2 regions of the Mycobacterium sp. ZZG genome follow, and region 2 is predicted to be linked to the other one. Evidence: riboswitches for the same ligand, from Rfam matches in the RefSeq annotation. Region 2 holds a riboswitch; the other holds the start of a gene.

Region 1 (3,590 bases), on a different contig from region 2:
CGCTCACCGAGGCCCTGCCCGCTGACGTACACCGAGGCACTGGTGAACACGTCGAAGGGGCCGACGAGGTCGAGCGCCTGCACGCCGGGGAATCCGACGATCAGCACGGTGCGCGCCATGCCCCCAGTGTCGGCCAGGGACGGGATGGCGTCCAGGTCATGCACCCCACAGATCAGGACAGCAGCGGAAAGCACTCCCGGACCCGGTCGATCCACCACTGCCTGCGGTCCGGCGGGGCGGCCAGCGCCGCGACCCGGTCGGGGTCGGGGGTGACGGTCGCGGCGGGCAGGTAGCCGTCGGCCGGGATGACGGACGCGGCGACGTCCTCGACGAACAGTCCGCCGGTGCCGAGCCCGCAGGCGTGCCCGAGTGCGGGCAGCGCGGCCGCGGCGACCAGCCCGACCCCGATGCCGACCGCGGAGTCCAGCGCGCTGGAGACCACGACGGGGATGTCGATCTGCGCGGCGATCTGCAGCATCGCGTGGACACCGCCCAGCGGGGCGACCTTGAGCACGGCGACGTCGGCGGCGCCGCTGCGGACGACGTGCAGTGGGTCGTCGGCCTTACGGATGCTCTCGTCGGCGGCGACGGGGACGTCGACCCGGCGGCGTACCTCGGCCAGCTCGGACACGGTGCGGCACGGTTGTTCCAGGTACTCGAGCGGACCGTCGGCCGTCAACGCCCGCGCCGCCGCGACCGCTTCCTCGACGGTCCAGCCACCGTTGGCGTCCACCCGCACCGTCGGCACCACGGCGCGCACGGCGTCGACCCGGGCCACGTCGTCGGCCAGCGTCTGGCCGGGTTCGGCGACCTTCACCTTCGCGGTGCGCGCGCCGGGGAAGCGCGCGAGCACGTCGGTGACCTGCGCCGCCGGGACGGCCGGCACCGTCGCGTTGATCGGGATGCGGGCACGGCGCGGCGCGGGCAGCGGGCGATAGGCGGCCTCGATGCCGGCGGCCAGCCAGTGCGCGGCCTCCGGCGGCCGGTATTCGACGAACGCACCGAACTCGCCCCAGCCGGTGGGGCCCTCGATCAGGGCGAGTTCGCGGGTGGTGATGCCGCGGAAGCGGACCCGCATCGGCAGCGCCACGATGTGCAGCCGCTCAAGGACGTCGGCGAGTTCCACCACCGCTTCATCGTGCCTCAGCGGCCGGCCTGCTCCAGCACCAGCGGCAGGGGTTCGGCGTCGGGCCTGTCGGCGCCCGACGGCAGCATCTTGAGGCCGACGACGGCGACGATGATGCCGCTCACGAAGATCAACTTGGCGGCGGAGACGTCCTCGGCACCGGTGGCCATCGCATAACCGACGGTCAGGGCCGCACCCAGGCCGGTCCACACCGCATAGGCCGAGCCGATCGGGATGTGCTTGACCGCCCAGCCGAGGCCCCAGATGCTCAGCACCATCGCCACCAGGAACACCACGGTCGGGCCCGGCCGGGTGAAACCGTCGGACTCGCCGAGCGCGGTCGCCCACACCGCTTCCATCACCGCGCTGACGATCAGGATCGTCCACGGCATGTCAGCTCACCACCTTCAGTCCGGCGACACTGCCGACGAGCAGCAACAGCAACAGCAGGCGCGCCGTGGAGGCCGCCTCCCTCTTCGTCGTGATCGCCCAGAGCACCGTCAGCGACGCGCCGATCCCGACCCACACGGCGTAGGCCGTCCCCGTCGGCAATGTCCGCATCGCGTACGCCAGGCCCGCCAGGCTCGTGGGCATGGTGATCGCGACGACCAGGACGGGCCGCCACCGCCGGAAGTTGTTCGACATGCCGAGCGCGGCCGCCCAGACGGCCTCGAAGAAGCCGCTGACCACCAGAACCAGCCAAGCCACAAGACCTCCTCAACGAGTCAGTCTTGTCGCTGCGGGTACTGCTCCCTCGTCCGCCAGCACCCGGAATTGGGCGCTGCACCGGCCACGTTACCCAACAGTTCCAGGCCGGTCATGTCCCGGAAACAAATGGTGACCGGCATCTCCGGGTGCGGCCGGAGGGGACGGGCGGCGCGGGGCCGCCGACTCACCGCAACCGGGGTCTGGGACTACACCGTGGTGCGGTCGCGGACCTCCCAGTGGGGCTTGCGCAGCTCCTTTTTCAGGATCTTGCCGGTGGGGTTGCGCGGCAGCTCGTCGGCGATGTCGACCGACTTCGGACACTTGTAGGCGGCCAGCCGCTCGCGGGCGAAGGCGATCAGCTCGCTTTCGGACGCCTCGCCCTCCAGGACGACGACGGCCTTGACGACCTCACCCCACTTCTCGTCGGGGACGCCGATCACCGCGACCTCGACGACGGCCTCGTGTTCGGCCAGCACCCGCTCCACCTCGATGGAGTAGATGTTCTCGCCGCCGGAGATGATCATGTCCTTGAGCCGGTCCTCGACGAAGATGTAGCCGCCCTCGTCGACGCGGCCGATGTCGCCGGTGCGGAACCAGCCGTCGTCGGTGACGGCCTCGGCGGTCGCCTCCGGCTTGTTGTGATAGCCCTTCATCAATTGCGGTGAGCGGAACCATAGTTCGCCTTGCGCGCCGGTCGGGACGTCTTCCAGGGTGTCCGGATCGACGACACGCACCTCGGCGTTGGGCACCAGCGTGCCCGCACTGGACAGCCGCTCCTCTTTCCCCGGGTCGCGGTGCGCTTCGGGCAGCAGGTGGCTGATCACGCCGCACAGTTCGGTCAGCCCGTAGGCCTGCATGAAATCGGTGTCCGGCCAAGCCTGTAACGCCTGACGCAGCAGCGGCAGCGGCATCGGCGACGCTCCGTAGGCGAAGGTCTTGAGCGACGAGAACAGTTTCACCGCGTCCTCACCGGCCTCGAGCACCTTGGCCAGCACCGCCGGCACCAGGAATGTACGGTTGGCGCCCTTGAGAATCGCCCCGGCCAGGGTCATGCCGTCAACGTCGCGGGTCATCACGCTCGGGAAGCCGTCGTGAATTCCGAACTGCACGTACGACGATCCGCCGACGTGGAACAGCGGCATCGCCACCATGTTCTTGTCACCCTCGTCGAACTCGAAGCCCTCGTGGGCATTGAGGGTATGGGCGATGATGTTGGACTGGGTGAGCTCGACACCTTTCGGGCGGCCCGTGGTCCCCGACGAGTACATGATGATGCACACGTCGTCAGGCTGAACCTCCGACGAGCGTTCGGCGGGGGTGGCGGCCGCCAGCAGGTCCTCGTACTCGTCGTCTCCTTCGGGCTTGACGGAGATGACATGGTCGATGTTGGTGAGCTTGTCGCGGATGCCGTCGACCGCGTCCTTGAACTCCTGACCCACGATGAGCAGCTTCGCGCCGGAATCGTTGAGCACATAGTCGAGTTCGTCGGCGGCCAGCCGGAAGTTGATGATCGCGTTGGCCGCGCCCAGCGATGCCGCGGCGAAGGTGAGCTCGACGCACGCCGGGTGGTTCTTGTCGAGGAAGGCCACCACGTCGCCCCGCGTGACGCCCCGCTCCTTCAGCGAACCGGCGAGGCGGCGAACCCGTTCGTTCCACTGCGACCAGGTCCAGGACCGGTCGAGGTAATCCATGGCTTCGTCGTCGGGTTTGGTGGTCGCCCAGTGTGCGAGGCGTTCGTCGAGGAATTGCGGTGCGG
Region 2 (3,590 bases):
CTCGGGAAAGCGGATGTCGTAGCACAGCGTCAGACCGACGTTCACCGTCCCCGACCCGCTGTCGACGGCTATCACCACCGGTTCCCGGCCGGGTGCGACGGTCGCGGACTCGGTGAAGCCGAACGCGTCGTACAGGTGGATCTTGTCGTAGCGCGCCTCCACCCCGGGGCCGGTGGCCAGCAGGGTGTTGGTGACGCGGTCGTCGTCGGCGGACGGGACGAACATGCCCGCGACGACGACGATGCCGGCCCGGGCGGCCACGTCGCGCACCGCGGTGGACCAGGGCCCGTCAAACGGCTCGGCGACCTGGGCCAGTGGCACCCCGAAGCGGCACATGGTCGCCTCGGGGAACAGCACGAGGGACGCGCCCGCCTCGGCGGCGCGGCCGGTGTACTCCTCGACCAGCGCGAGGTTGCCGCGCGGATCGGTGCCGCTGCGGATCTGGGCCAAGGCAATACGCATGCCCCCAGACTAGTTAGGGCCCCCAGGCCGGGCGGTTGGCCTTGGCCGCCTTCTTGCCGAGCTTGCCGGACCGGACCTGCGCGGCCAGGCTGTCCAGGATCACCCGTGAGCTCATCAGCGCGGTCTGCTCGGCCCAGTCGTAGGGCGGTGAGCATTCGACCACCTCGATGCCGGCCAGGCCGGGTTCGGAGACCATCTTGACCAGGTTGAGCGCCTCCCGGGGCAGCAGTCCGCCGGGTTCCGGCCAGCCGGTTCCCGGGACGAACCCGGCGTCGATGACGTCGATGTCGAAGGACAGGTAGACCGCCTTGGCGTCCTTCCATGCGATTTCAAGGGCGACTTCTGCAATCTTCTCCACGCCGACGCGCTCGACGTCGCCGACGGTGATCACCGTCGACTTGCGGTCCCGGCCCACCTTCACGCCTTCGCGGGGGCTCTGCCAGCCGCCGATGCCGATCTGCACCAGGTTGGTCGCCGGCGCGTTCTTGATGTTGGTGGCGTGGAACCAGGGTGTGGTGTGCATCCGCTCGTCGAGGTCGGTCTCCTGGGTGTCGACGTGCCGGTCGAAGTGGATGATGCCGATGTTGCCGTCCATGTACGGGGCCAACCCGCGGATGGTGGGGAAGCCGATGGAGTGATCACCGCCCAGCACCACCGGCATGACGCCTTTCTGGGCGACGTGGGCCATGGCCTGGCTGATCTGATCGAACGACTTCTCCAGGTTGCCCGGGATGGTGAACACATCACCGATGTCGACCATGTTCAGCTGTTCGCGCAGATCGACACCGGACTCATAGTTGTAGGTCCCGAAGAGGTTGGTGGAGCGGCGAATTCCCTGCGGGCCGAACCGGGTTCCGGGCCGGTAGGTGGCGCCGGCGTCCAGCGGAACACCGAATATCGCGACCTCGGCGTCGTCGACCTCGTTGACGTCCTCGATGAACGGGCACTTCAGGAAAGTGCCGCGCTCACCGGCGAAATGGGGTTTCTCGCCGCGGACGAACGTCGAGATCGTCCGGTCGTTGATCGTCGGCGCGGCCTCCAGGCCGTAGCTCAGGCCGCGGTCGATCTCCTCGCGCAGCCGCCGATCGCCGAGCCGGGCCTCGGCCTGTTGAGCCCACGCGCCCTCGGCGTTGGGCAGCGACGGGTCGGGATAGTCGGACATGAAAGCTCCCAACGCGCCGTCTTGTCGCTGACCGGGTACGACGCACCTCGTCCGGGGCGCCGGATCGCACAGCGCCTGCGACAATTGTCAACACGTCGGTGAATTGCTGTCCACTGGAACAGGAAACGCATCGTTTACATCCGGTGCGCCCGGACGTAATGCACGGGAGTTTTCCTGGCTGGGACTCACATCGGCATGTGGGGCGCGCCTAGGGTTCCGCCGGCAGGCAGCCGGGTCTGGTCCGAGAGACGCAGGTGGCCGGCACCGGAGCCCGGCCGCTCCACGGCGGGACAAAAACCCGGGAGACTTCCGCAAGTGTGGAGGCTCGGTCTCCGCGTGATCTCGGGAGATCCCCAATGATCCTTCTCGGTGTGGCGATCAGCATCGCCATCGTGGTGGCCGTCGGTTTCGCTGTGTCTCGGCGCATCGAAGGCGACAGCGCGAATTTCCTTGTCGGCGGCCGGATGTTGCCGTTCTGGCTCGTCGGCGGTGCGTTGATGGGCGCGGCGGTCGACACCAACGCCACCCTCGGAAACACCGATCTGGCCTTCGAATTCGGATTCTGGGCCGGTGCCTGTCTGCCGCTGGGGCTGGCGTTGTGCCTGACGATCACCGGCATCTTCTTCGCCAAGCCGATGAACCGGATGGGGCTGACGTCGTTCCCCGACTACTACCGGCTGCGGTTCGGTCGCTCGGTGGAGATCGGCGCCTCACTGCTTCTCGTGGTCGCGTTCTGCATGCTGGTGGCCGGCAACCTGGTCGCCGGCGGCCTGCTGTTCAACTACTTCCTCGGTATGCCGTACTGGCTCGGGGTGGTGCTGATCGCGGCCGTCGCGGTGGCCTACACCGGGACCGGCGGACTGATCGCCGACGCGTACACCGCGATCATCCAGATGGCACTGATCCTGGTCGGCGCGATCGGGCTGTTCATCTGGATGACGAGCACACATGGGCTCGACATCGCCGAGGGCACGGGACCATTGGCGCTCGGTCAGCTCTCCGACCCGGCTCAGGGTGCGGTGATCAACTGGGCGACACTGATTGCGCTGGGGATCGGCGACATCGTCGCAATCGACTTCATGGCGCGGGTGTTCTCGGCGAAGTCGCCCGAGGCCGCCCGCAAGGCCTGCTTCACCGCGGCGGCCGGCACGGTGGCGATCTGCATCCCGTTCGGACTGGTCGTGCTCGCCGCGCATTCGTTCCTGCCGGAGGAACTCGACGGGCCGGTGCTGTTCGTGCTGCTGGACCGGTACGCGCCGGCCGGGCTGACGGTGCTGGTGCTGTGCGGGCTGGTCGGCGCGTCGATGTCGACCGCCAACGGTGCGATCCTGGCGATCTCGAATGTGTGCGTGCGCAACCTCGGCGGGGTGCGGCGCGTGCATGTGCCCGGGAAGAAGGATCCACTGCTGCGCGCCGCGCGCATCGCGATGGCGCCGATGACCCTGTTCTCCATCCTGTTCGCGATCTACGTGCAGCAGACGGGAATTCTGCTCACGCTGGCATTCGACCTGATGCTGGCCTGCCTGATCGTGCCGTTCATCCTCGGTCTGGTGTGGCGGCGCGGGACCACCACCGCGGCCGTCGCCGCGATCGCCGTCGGTTTCGCGGTCCGGATCGCGCTCTTCGCGCTCACCCCGACGATGTTCGGTGTCGAGAACACCATCCTGTACATCCCCAACGACCTCATCAGCGCCTCCTTCGACGGCTGGCCGACGTTCATCGCGTTCCTCGCGGGTCTGCTGACCTATGTCGTGGTGGCACTGATGACCCCGCCCGCGCACATGCGGGGTCTCGACATACAGGTCGCCAAGGATCTCGACGACGTCCTCGACGATGCGGACCGCTTCGAGAAGGAACCCGAGCCCGAGCCCGTCAGCTGACCGGTGCGACGGCGTCCCACGGCACCGTGAGGACGCCGTCGCGCCGACTGCGGCGCGGCGATGTCACCGGAAACCCTTCGCCGGCA

Evidence for each region. Region 2 has a riboswitch for guanidine ahead of ACXMYJ_RS18980 (agmatinase family protein). Riboswitches for the same ligand answer to the same signal wherever they lie in the genome.
Region 1: another riboswitch for guanidine. It lies ahead of ACXMYJ_RS05240 (DMT family transporter); the one in region 2 lies ahead of ACXMYJ_RS18980 (agmatinase family protein).

What each region holds. Positions count from the first base shown of each region.
Region 1 covers NZ_JBTBFV010000005.1:97,311-100,900, reverse strand. Annotated here, with positions in the region: partial or broken gene ACXMYJ_RS05255 (GlxA family transcriptional regulator) at 1-119, opposite strand, end outside; gene ACXMYJ_RS05250 (o-succinylbenzoate synthase) at 173-1,129, opposite strand; gene ACXMYJ_RS05245 (DMT family transporter) at 1,144-1,518, opposite strand; gene ACXMYJ_RS05240 (DMT family transporter) at 1,520-1,834, opposite strand; guanidine-III (ykkC-III) riboswitch at 1,846-1,913, opposite strand; gene ACXMYJ_RS05235 (long-chain-fatty-acid--CoA ligase) at 2,041-3,590, opposite strand, start outside.
Region 2 covers NZ_JBTBFV010000036.1:7,450-11,039, reverse strand. Annotated here, with positions in the region: gene ACXMYJ_RS18985 (carbon-nitrogen hydrolase family protein) at 1-462, opposite strand, end outside; gene ACXMYJ_RS18980 (agmatinase family protein) at 476-1,624, opposite strand; guanidine-III (ykkC-III) riboswitch at 1,635-1,703, opposite strand; guanidine-I (ykkC/yxkD leader) riboswitch at 1,822-1,931, shown strand; gene ACXMYJ_RS18975 (high affinity choline transporter 1) at 1,981-3,504, shown strand; gene ACXMYJ_RS18970 (class I SAM-dependent methyltransferase) at 3,497-3,590, opposite strand, start outside.